DNA from 2 places in the Bradyrhizobium denitrificans genome. Region 1 is predicted to be linked to the other one. Evidence: predicted binding sites of a transcription regulator. Region 1 holds the regulator's gene; the other holds the start of a gene.
The links. The regulator LexA, encoded in region 1, represses DNA repair genes until DNA is damaged. The targets are predictions, from matches to a motif close to TGTTCNNNNTGTGTTCNG.
Positions count from the first base shown of each region.

Region 2: HL671_RS34660 (DNA recombination protein RmuC) is a predicted target of LexA. The motif match lies at 3,610-3,627, and genes of this name have one in related genera.

Region 1 is NZ_JABFDP010000008.1:140,864-146,596, forward strand. It holds gene HL671_RS10620 (hypothetical protein) at 1-122, shown strand, start outside; gene HL671_RS10625 (TfoX/Sxy family protein) at 168-548, shown strand; gene HL671_RS10630 (alpha/beta fold hydrolase) at 545-1,357, shown strand; gene HL671_RS10635 (molybdopterin molybdotransferase MoeA) at 1,491-2,699, shown strand; gene lexA (transcriptional repressor LexA) at 2,901-3,599, shown strand; gene HL671_RS10645 (hypothetical protein) at 3,992-4,432, shown strand; gene HL671_RS10650 (ComEC/Rec2 family competence protein) at 4,734-5,733, opposite strand, start outside.
Region 2 is NZ_JABFDP010000045.1:29,922-35,654, reverse strand. It holds gene HL671_RS34680 (methyl-accepting chemotaxis protein) at 1-880, opposite strand, end outside; gene truA (tRNA pseudouridine(38-40) synthase TruA) at 1,030-1,767, opposite strand; gene fmt (methionyl-tRNA formyltransferase) at 1,884-2,819, opposite strand; gene def (peptide deformylase) at 2,961-3,488, opposite strand; gene HL671_RS34660 (DNA recombination protein RmuC) at 3,658-4,890, shown strand; gene HL671_RS34655 (GIY-YIG nuclease family protein) at 4,981-5,286, shown strand; gene HL671_RS34650 (AmpG family muropeptide MFS transporter) at 5,455-5,733, shown strand, end outside.

The DNA of each region.
Region 1 (5,733 bases):
TGACGTTCGACCGCTCCGGCGAGGTCGAGCTGCCCAACGCGCTGGTGCCCGTAACCGCGTCAGTCGCGCATGATTACGCCGTCTATGTCGAGCCGAATGTCTGGATCCGGCATGTGGTATGATGGCGTACGCACAAGCATCCCGCCGATCAGGGCAGAGGCTCCCGCATGGTTGCGACGCCGGACTATGTCGAATTCCTGCGCGAGCAATTCGCGCCGCTCGGCTCCATCACGCTCAGGCGCATGTTCGGCAAGACGGGTATCTTCCATGACGGCGCGATGCTCGGCATGGTCGCTGACAACACGCTGTATCTGCGGGTCGACGATGACAATCGTGCCATGTTCGCTGAAGCACAATCGCATCCGCCGCTGAACTATCGCAAGAAGGACGTCGCGATCGACCTCGCCTTCTGGCGCATTCCCGACCGGCTCTTCGATGAGCCCGACGAATTCATCAGCTGGAGCCGTGCGGCATTGGCGGCGGCGCGTCGAGCCGCGGCGAAGCGGAAAAAATCTCCCCGAATGGTTTGGCAAGAGAAACAAGCATGACGTCGAGCACCATCTGGATCCATTCGGGCCGCGCGCAGCTTGCCGCCGAGCTCGCGGGTCACGGCGCCCCCGTGGTGTTCCTGCATGCCGCCGTGTTCGACCGCACGATGTGGCGGGCGCAGCTCGATGCTGTCGCGGCAACGCATCTGGCGATTGCCTATGACCGGCGCGGCTTCGGCGAGACGCGGACGGAGACGGAAGATCATTCGCCGATCGCTGACCTCCTCGCCGTCATCGATGCGTTGGCGCCGGGCCGGCCGGCGACGCTCGTCGCGTGCTCGCAAGGCGGCCGCATCGCGCTCGATTTCGCGCTTCTGCATCCGTCGCGCCTCCGCGCGCTGGTGCTGATCGCGCCGTCGGTCAGCGGAGCGCCGGAGCCGGTCTATCCACCGCCGATCGAACCGCTGCTCACCCGGCTCGCCGCGGCCGAGGCTGCGCGCGACTGGGACCGGGTCAGCGCGATCAAGGTCCACCTCTGGCTTGATGGACCGCTGCAGCGGGAAGGCCGCATCACCGGCGAGCTGCGCGCGAGCTTTCTGCAGAAGAACCTGGCGGCACTGCGCGCGCCGGCGGTCGGCGCCAACCTCGACACGGCACCCGCCTTCCCGCGCCTCGCCGAGATCACCGCGCCGTCACGCATCATCTGGGGCGGGTCCGACTTTCCTCACATCCAGGAGCGAAGCCGCCTGATCGCGGCCACATTGCCGAACGGCTCGGGCTGCGCGATCGCCGAAGCGGCGCATCTGCCGAGCCTGGAGCGGCCGCAGGAGGTCACCCGCCTGATCACGGACTTTCTCGCGGGCTTGTGAGATCGCTGCCGAGGCAGGCCCCGCGGACTGATGCGAACTTGGCGTGCGGCTTAGACCTTGGCCGGGCCGTGTGCGTTCGGTTAGAAGGCGAGACTTTCGAGTCGTCCTCCCGTCTCCGTCCGAAGGAACTTCCATGGCCCTGATGCCGGTGTCCGATGCGTTGTCTGCAGTGCTCGCCGGCGCCGAGCCCCTGGCCGAGGAAAAGGTGGGGTTGGACGCCGCGTTTCACCGGGTGCTCGCCCGCGACCTCGCGGCGCTGCGGACCCAGCCGCCCGAAGCGATGTCGGCGATGGACGGCTATGCTCTGCGCGCAGCCGACGCCGACAAGCCCAAGGCACGATTGAAAGTCATCGGCGAGGTCGCGGCGGGACGGCCGTTCGACCGCGTCGTGGGGCCCGGCGAGACCGCCCGAATCTTCACCGGCGGCGTGGTGCCGGAGGGCGCCGATGCGGTCGTGATCCAGGAGGACACGATCGCCGAGGATGGCCACGTCGTGATCACGGAGCCGGCGATCAAGGGCCGGCACATCCGGCCCGCCGGCGTGGACTTCCACCAGGGCATGGTGCTGCTGCAGGCCGGACGCCGTCTCAGCGACCGCGATCTGTCGCTCGCCGCCAGCATGAACCATCCGGCGCTGCCGGTACGGCGCCGGCCGAAGGTGGCGCTGCTCGCGACCGGCGACGAGCTGGTGATGCCGGGATCCACGCCCGGGCCCGGCCAGATCGTCTATTCCAACGGCTACGCGCTGCGCGCGCTGGTGCGCAGCGAAGGCGCCGAAGCCATCGATCTCGGCATTGCCGCCGATACGCTCGAAGCGACCGTCGCCGGCATTCGCCGCGCGCGCGAGGCCGCGGCCGACATTCTCGTCACCACCGGCGGCGCGTCGGTTGGCGATCATGACCTGGTCAAGCAGGCGCTCGAGGCCGAGGGCGTCGAGATGGCGTTCTGGAAGATCGCGATGCGCCCGGGCAAGCCGATGATGCATGGCCGCCTCGCCGGCATGCGCGTCATCGGTCTGCCGGGTAATCCGGTGTCGTCCTATGTCTGCGCGATCCTGTTTCTGGTGCCGCTGATTCGCAGCCTGCTCGGCCGGGAGCCGCAGCTGCCGCGCGAGACCGCCCTGCTCGGCCGCGACCTCGGCGCCAACGATTCGCGTGAGGACTATCTGCGGGCACAGCTCGACAAGCGCGCCGACGGCACGCTGATCGCAACCCCCGTGACGCAGCAGGATTCCTCGCTGCTCGGGAATCTCGCGCTGTCGCAGGCGCTGGTGATCCGCCCGGCGTTCGCGCCGAAGGCATCGGCCGGCAGCCCATGCGAGATCCTGCGCCTTCCGCTCTGAGCCGATTTCCCCGGCAAATCCCGGTCCGTTCACCATATTTTTGGGATTGCGGAACACACATCGAACATATAGTGTCCGTTCATGATTTGTTTTTAGTATGTTGCGGGCGAACGCGATCGTCCGATTCCCCTTCGCTCTCGAACGCTGGTCGTCGGAGCACGGCACGGGACTCGGACGACACCAACTGGGGACCAGGTCGAGATGCTGACGCGCAAACAGTACGAACTTCTGCGGTTCATCAATGAACGGCTCAAGGAAGCCGGTGTGCCGCCGTCCTTCGACGAGATGAAAGATGCGCTCGACCTGCGCTCGAAGTCCGGCATCCATCGCCTGATCACGGCGCTGGAGGAGCGTGGCTTCATCCGTCGGTTGCCCAATCGCGCCCGCGCGATCGAGGTGATCAAGCTTCCGGAGCTGTCGCAGGCGGCCAGCAATCGCCGCGGTTTCACGCCGTCGGTCATCGAGGGGAATCTCGGCAAGGTGAGAACCTCCACGCCGGCGCTCGACGACGGCGAACGGCCCGTCGCGGTGCCGGTCATGGGCCGGATTGCCGCCGGTACCCCGATCGAGGCGCTGCAGACCCGCAGCCATACAATCAGCGTTCCGGCTGACATGCTCGGCAATGGCGATCATTACGCCCTCGAAGTGCGCGGCGATTCGATGGTCGATGCCGGTATTCTCGACGGCGACATGGCGCTGATCCAGCGCAACGAGACCGCCGACACCGGCGACATCGTGGTGGCGCTGATCGACGATGAGGAAGCGACATTGAAGCGCTTCCGGCGCCGCGGCGCCTCGATCGCGCTGGAGCCCGCCAACACCGCTTACGAGGTGCGCATCCTGCCGCCCAACCGGGTGAAGATCCAGGGCAAGCTGGTTGGCCTCTATCGCAAATACTGATCGCGGACATGCTGCGCGGATACTGACGCCGACAAGCTCGGCGGTCGTCACGATCAGCGGACCTCAACACTGACCGGGGGCGTGAGTGAGCTCCGCCGTCGGGACGATGCGGCGGCCACCTCAGGAAGCGGTGCGTCGCGCGACAGCGGCCGCTGGCGGCGAGCAATCACGCCCTCTGCCAATGCACCTCATGATGTGCAACGGATGTGCAACGCGGCAGACTCGAACGCGTGCTCAAACGCTTGTGATCGCGCGCAGGCAGAGGCCGTGCAGATCAGCGCAGAAATGCCGCGAAGCGCGCGCTAACATCCTCCTTGATGTCCACTCTGATAGAGGCCTGCGCCTGTCCGGGGGGAGCGTGGGTCGGCTATCTCTGAACGAGGAGCGATCCGATGTGTGACTACAGCCTCCATGCCGTTGCCTCCCGTCCCGCCAAGGTCGGCGAGACGCTGATTTCGACGACGTTCCGCGGCACCGCGACCCGTGGCTTCGCCTTGGAAAGCGAGCCCAACGTCGCGGTCTGCATGCTCCCCGGCACCGAGCTCGCGTTCGCCGAGGACGTCCGCTACGATAGCCGCTGGCTGTGGACCCGCACGATCCGCGAGCGCGTGGCCAAGTTCAACACCATCGAGAAGCACGTCCCCGATCGCCATCACGACGCCGTTGAGTTCGCCGACGGGCGCCATGTGCTTGTCACCCAGCTGTGCGAGGGCCAGCGCGTAACCGTGCTGCAGCTGCCGGTCACCAAGCCATCAGCCGATCGACGCCCGGATGTTGCGGAGGAGCTTCCGGCGACAGAAAGCCCGACGATTCGCCGTATCAGCATCACCTGATCGTACCGCTCGGCACCCGCTCGCGTTTTCTTGGCAAATCCACCCTCGTTCGGCGCGTCTGGATTCGCCGAGTCTGGATTCGCCAAGCCCATTCTTCGGATCGCACCGACGCGGCGCGGCAGCTCCTCGTTTTGGCAACAACCGGCGGCCGCCGCTTGGCGGCCTCTGGAAACGAACATCTGGTAACGAACATGGGGCGCTCGGCGGTCATCTTGTGAGTCCGCGGAGCGTCTCGTGATGTTGGCGTTCCATTTGAGATGATTGCGTGGGTGAACCGGCCCCCTCGCCGGTCGTGAACGACCTAATCATCTGCACCCTGCTCCGCCTCAGGCGGTGTCGCGTCCTGGACGCGTGGCATCGACGCGCGCGGCGTCAGCACCGGCTCGAACTCGCCCGTCTCGGCGGCTGGCCACCATGGCCGGCTGGTGCCGACGGCGCGCGCCGGTGTGACAGCAAATCCCGCCCCCTGCGTCGCCAGCATCAAGGCGCCCTGCTGCTGCAGGCGCTGGCGATCAATCGCGGCGGCTGCGCAGGACGCTGGCGCAGCGCGCGACGTCACGATCAGTGCCGCGCGCGTGCAATCGTCGGCCAGCGCCTCCGGGCGCAGCGTCAGCGCCACGAACCGGCCATCGGCCATGGCCATCACACAACCGGACTCGTCGCAGGACACCCCGTCTCCCAGGGTGGGGTCCGACGGCACGCGCGGATCGGCATCGGCCGCCAGCCACTCCTTGACGACGAACACATCCTTGCCGGTCCGCATCACATGCAGCCGACCGTCGCGCCCGCGCACGGCGACCGCGCGTCCGTCGCCGGAAATCAGGATGTCCGGCTGCGGCGTGCTGACGGACCAGATCGTGGCAATAGCGATCAGGACCGCGCCCGACCAGCGCAGCGGTGTCCGCAACAGGCCGATGAGCAGGAGCCCGAAACTGGCCAGGATCAGCGGACCGATGCCGAACGCCGTGACGCGTCCGACGGCCCCAGGTAGCGCCGCCACCCAGCGCGTCACCGCGATCATCCAGTCGATGCCCCAGCCCATCAATGTCCAGCAAAGACCGTCGAGTCCGAAGGGCGCCGCAAGCAGTCCCAGCAGGCCGGCCGGCATCACCAGCGCCGAGACCACGGGCATGGCCGCAAGATTGGCCAGCACGCCATAGGGCGTGATCCGATGGAAGTGAAACGCCGCATAGGGCGTCGTGGCGAGCCCAGCGATCAGCGAGGCCAAGAGCAGCATCGCGAGTTCGCGGCCGCCCCATAATGCGATGCGTTCGGTGACGGACCTGTCCGGCGTCGCGAAT
Region 2 (5,733 bases), on a different contig from region 1:
CCGCATCGCGCAGCGGCAGGATCGTGTCGAGGATCGGGAACATCGAGCGCAGAAACTGATCGGGATCGAGCTCGAGGACCTTGCCGCGGTTCGGCGCGACCTGGGACGCATAGAACTCGCCGCCACGCGCCCAATAGCCGCTTTCCACCTGCGACAAGGCTGCGAAGATCGGTTTCTGATCGATCTCCGCAGCCGCGAGCTTGGCCGCCGACCAGATCCGCTCGATCCGTCCCTTGAACATGGCCAGAGCCTCGGCCGGCTCACCGGACATCGGCTGCTTGGTCGCGATCATGCGGATGAAGGTCGTGGTGGCGCGACCAGCCCAATCGCGCATGTCCCACCCGATCACGGCGAGCCTGGCCGACTGGCCGACCGCGGGGTTTGCCGAATTGATCCGGCGGACGATGCCTTCGACATGGCTGCCGGTCGTCTCCTGAATCGCGAACATCTGCGGCACGTAATCGCGGACAATGACTTCGGATCGCGCGGCCTTCGGCTGCGTGACGGCATCGAGCGCGGAACTGCGCAACGCGCGCAGCTTCTGCTGGATCGAATCCAGCGCGGCGGAGTCTTCGCTCAACTGCACGAGGCTTCGCGCCTTGGCGAACGCTTCATCCGAGCCCTGGAGGATCTTCTGCAGCGAAGCGAGCTCGTCGGCGGTCGCCGGATTGGGCGAGGCCAACCGCGGATTGACCATAGCACGCTCGAGATTCAACTTCTCCGGCAGCCGCAGCATGGCAGCCAGCAGCTGCGCATCACGTCCTGCTGTCCTCGCAGCTTGCAGGGAGGCCAGCTGCTGCCAGGCAAACAGCGCGGTGGCGAGCAGGCCGATGACGGCCCCGAGCAACAGAGAAAGCAGGAAGACTTGGCGAATGCGCACGACGGACCTCGCTGAACAGCAACTCAAGGCCCGGATAACAGCCAGGATTTCAATTTGGAGTTAAGAAACCATGCATTGCGACGCAAAACAGCAACTAATTAGGATAGTCATTCGCAACTAACAGCACCAAGGTTCCACTTGGGACTGCTTCAATAATCCACCTTGACCAGGTACAGCCCTTCCGGGGGCGCCACGACACCGCAGGCGGCGCGGTTGCGCGCGGCCAGCGCGGCGGCGAGATCATCGGCGCTCCAGCGGCCCTGCCCGACCCACACCAGCGATCCCACCATCGAGCGCACCTGGCTGTGCAAATAGGAGCGAGCCGAGGTCACGATGGTCACCGCGTCTCCGTCCCTGACGACATCGAGCTGATCGAGCGTCTTCTCGGGCGATTTCGCCTGACATTCTGTGTCACGGAACGTGGTGAAGTCGTGCCTGCCGATCAGCCTCTGTGCAGCGGCATGCATCGCATCGGAATCAAGCCGCTGCGGCACACGCCAGACACGCCCGACCTCGAGCGCGAGATTGGAGCGCCGATTGACGATCCGATAGCGATAGTGCCGCTTACGGGCCGAGAAGCGTGCCTCGAACGTATCGGAAACGATCTCGGCCTCAAGCACCGCGACCGGGTTCGGCCGCAGATGCGCGTTGAGCGCATCGCGCAATTTGTCGGGCCGGAAGTCCTTGGCAATGTCGCAATGCGCGACCTGGCCGGTGGCGTGGACGCCGGCATCCGTGCGGCCTGACCCGTGCACGCGGGTCGGCACGCCACAGGTCGCCTGCACCGCCGCCTCCAGCGCGCCCTGCACCGACGGTAGCGTCTCCTGCAGCTGCCAGCCGCAGAATGGCGTGCCGTCATATTCGATAGTGAGCTTGTAGCGGGGCATCGCCTGGATCGAGTTTTGCTGTCGTTGCCGGGCTTGACCCGGCAATCCATCCAACAAGGACGTTTGTTTGCGAGATGGATGCGCGGGTCAAGCCCGCGCATGACGCGTTGGGGACGTCAACCGAAGCGCAGGCCCGGAGCGACGCGGGTGCCGCGCAGGAAATCCGCGGCCTTCATCGGGCCCTTGCCGGCGCGCTGCAGCTCGGTGACACGGACGGCGCCGTCGGCGCAGGCGATGGTGAGCTGCTCGTTGATCACAGCGCCCGGTTCGCCCCTGCCATCGGCCAGCGCGCAGCGCAGGATCTTCAAGCGCACGGCTTCACCGTCGAGCGTGACCTCACTCCACGCCCCCGGAAATGGCGACAGGCCGTGGATGTGGCGCAATACCGCGTTGGCAGGCTTGCTCCAGTCGATCCGCGCCTCGGCCTTCTCGATCTTGGCTGCGTAGGTGACGCCCGCATCGGCTTGCTTCGTCAGCGTGAGCCCGCCGCGCTCCAGCGCAGCCATGGCGCGCACCATCAGGTCGGCGCCGATCCGCGCCAGCTGGTCGTGCAGGTCGGACGCGGTCATCGCATCGGTGATCGGCAGGCGCTCGGCCATCGCGACGTCGCCGGTGTCGAGCCCGACATCCATCTTCATCACCATGACCCCGGTTTCGGCGTCACCAGCCATGATGGCGCGGTTGATCGGCGCGGCGCCGCGCCAGCGCGGCAGCAGCGAGGCATGGAGGTTGTAGCAGCCGAGCTTGGGCGCATCGAGAATCGCCTGAGGCAGGATCATGCCATAGGCCACGACCACAGCTGCATCGGCCTGATGGGCGCGAAACGCGGTCAGGGCCTCCTCGGTCTTCAGCGTCTTCGGCGTGACCACGGGAATTCCGAGCCTTCGCGCCTCGGTCTCGATCGGCGTCGGCACCAGGGCCAGGCCGCGACGGCCGCCGGGCTTCGGCGCGCGCGTATACACAGCCGCGATCTCGTGGCCGTGGCCGGCGAGCTCAAGCAGGGTGGGCACGGCGAAATCCGGCGTGCCCATGAAGATCAGGCGAAGGGGCATCGGGTGGAAGATCCTGCATTGCCGAATCCTCCGCGTCACGGCCGGGCTTGTCCCGGCCATCCACGTCTGAACGCCAACGCGAGAGGCAAGACGTGGATGCCCGGGTCAAGCCCGGGCATGACGGAGGACAGAGTTCGTCGATCACTCGCCCGCGCGTTTGGCGGCCTTGGTGAACTTCTTCAGAACGCGGTCACGCTTGAGCTTCGACAGATAGTCGATGAACAGCACGCCGTTGAGATGGTCGATCTCGTGCTGGATGCAGGTGGCGTAGAGTCCCTCGGCATCCTCCTCGCGCAGCACGCCGTCGAGATCGGTGAAGCGGACGCGGACCCGCGCCGGCCGCTCGACCTCCTCGTAATATTCGGGGATCGACAGGCAGCCTTCCTCATAGATCGAGAGCTCGTCGGACTTGGCGATGATCTCGGGATTGATGAAGACCCGCGGCTCACGCTTGGTCTCGCCACCGGCATCCGGCTTGGCCAGATCCATGGTGATGACGCGCAGCGGCTGCGCAACCTGGATGGCCGCGAGCCCGATACCGGGGGCGTCGTACATCGTCTGGAACATGTCGTCGACCAACTGCCGGATCTCCGGCGTGACCTTCTCGACAGGCTTGGAGACCAGCCGCAACTGCTTGTCCGGCAGGATGATGATTTCTCGTAGGGACATGGCGCGCGATTTAAGCCCCGGAACAGGCCCGGTCAATGTGACGGTGCGTGGTTAAGACATCGCTAACCATGAAATTCAACGCCTCGCTAACCATAAATCTTAAGCCGATCTTAACCATGAATGTTCTCTCTTCGTTCGCAGGCTTATGCGAATCGGATAGACGGGGGTGATGACCACCAGCCAATCGCTCAATCCTGTCATCGTGATGATCGGCGACCTTCCGCTGCGCGCCAGTGACGCGCTGATCGGATTTGGCGTGCTGGTGCTGCTGCTGCTCGTGATGATCGTGGCAGCCGTCGCCCGGTCCAGCCGCCGCGGCGGCGAGTTTGCCGCACAGCAGGCGATTCGCACCGACGAGCTCGAACAGCGGTTCAGCGAGATGATCCGGGTCCAGAGCGAAGCGTCCGGCCGGGTCGATGCCATGGCGCAACTGCTCGCCGGCCGGCAGGTGGACCTGGCCCGCAGCGTCAACGAGCGCCTTGATGCCGTCACCCATCGCGTCGGCCAGTCGATGGAGCAGAGCACACGCCACACCATGGATTCCTTGCGCGTGCTGCATGAGCGGCTGGGCATCATCGACAATGCCCATCGCGACCTCAGCGAGCTGACCACGCAGGTGTCCACATTGCGCGACGTGCTCGCCAACAAGCAGTCGCGCGGCGCCTTCGGCCAGGCGCGCATGGAGGCGATCGTGCAGGACGGGCTGCCCAAGGGCAGCTACGCCTTCCAATACACGCTCGCCAGCGGCAAGCGGCCGGACTGCGTCGTGTTCCTGCCCGATGCGCGCCCGCTGTGCATCGACGCCAAGTTTCCATTGGAAGCCGTCACGGCGCTGCATGATGCAGAGACGGAGGAGGAGAAGCGCGCCGCCGCCCAGCGCCTGCGCAGCGACGTGCTGCGGCATGTCAACGACATTGCCGAGAAGTATCTCGTCGTCGGCGAGACGCAGGATACGGCGCTGATGTTCGTGCCCTCAGAGTCGGTTTATGCCGAGATCCATGACGGCTTCGACGACGTCATCCAGAAGGCCTATCGCGCCCGCGTGGTGCTGGTGTCGCCGTCACTGCTGATGCTGGCGATCCAGGTGATGCAGCAGATCATGAAGGATGCGCGCATCCGCGATGCCGCCGACCAGATCCGCAACGAGGTGATCCATCTCGGCGACGATCTCGGCCGCCTGCGCGAGCGCGTGCTCAAGCTGCAAAAGCATTTTGGCGATGTCGGCGAGGATATCCGCCAGATCCTGATCTCCGCCGACAAGATCGAGAAGCGCGCCGCCCGCATCGAGGAGCTGGATTTCAGCAAGCAGGATGCACCGGTGGAATCGCCGCGGATTGCGCCTGCTGTCGGGACGACGCCGGACCTGTTTCCGCTGGCAGGGCGCATACAGGCGGGAGAGTGACCGAAGTCTCTGTGTTGTCCGAGACAGCCATCCAGGCAAGACGGTCGTCGCCTGGCTTGACCGGGCGCTCCAATATTCCAGAGACGTCCGATGGGCACGCGTTCCTACTACGTGGACATCCTGGCAAGCCGCATTGGCGGTACGCTCTACATCGGCGTGACCAACGATCTGATCCGCCGGGTGGCACAGCACAAGGCAAAGCTGATCGAGAGCTTCACTGAGAAATACGACGTCGTGCGCCTTGTCTACTTCGAGCAGTTCGACGATGCAGCAAATGCCATTCTACGTGAAAAGCGGCTCAAGAAATGGAATCGAACCTGGAAGATCCGGCTGATCGAAGAGAACAACCCAAACTGGAATGATCTCTATCCCGGGATCGCTGGAGGTTCATTCTAAGACCGTCATGCCCGCGCAGGCGGGCATCCAGTACGCCGAGACGGCCGTGAGACCCGAGAAGCCGGTGGCTACTGGATCGTCCACTTTCGCGGACGATGACGACTTAAACATGGCTCCAGCGGAGCAAAACAGCATACGGCATTTCCCCAAATCTGCTACGACCTGCTCATGACCGCACCCGACGCGACATCCGACCTTACGGCAGCCGCCGCAAAGCCCGACACCAAGCCCGCCCCCACCTGGCGCGAGAGCATGGCGGTCTATTTGCAGCCGCGTGTTCTCGTCGTGCTCTTCCTCGGCTTTTCCTCGGGCCTGCCGCTGGCGTTGTCCGGCTCGACGCTGCAGATCTGGATGCGCGAGCTCGGCGTCGATCTCGGCACGATCGGACTGTTCGCCCTTGTCGGCACGCCCTACACGCTGAAATTCCTATGGGCGCCGCTGGTGGAC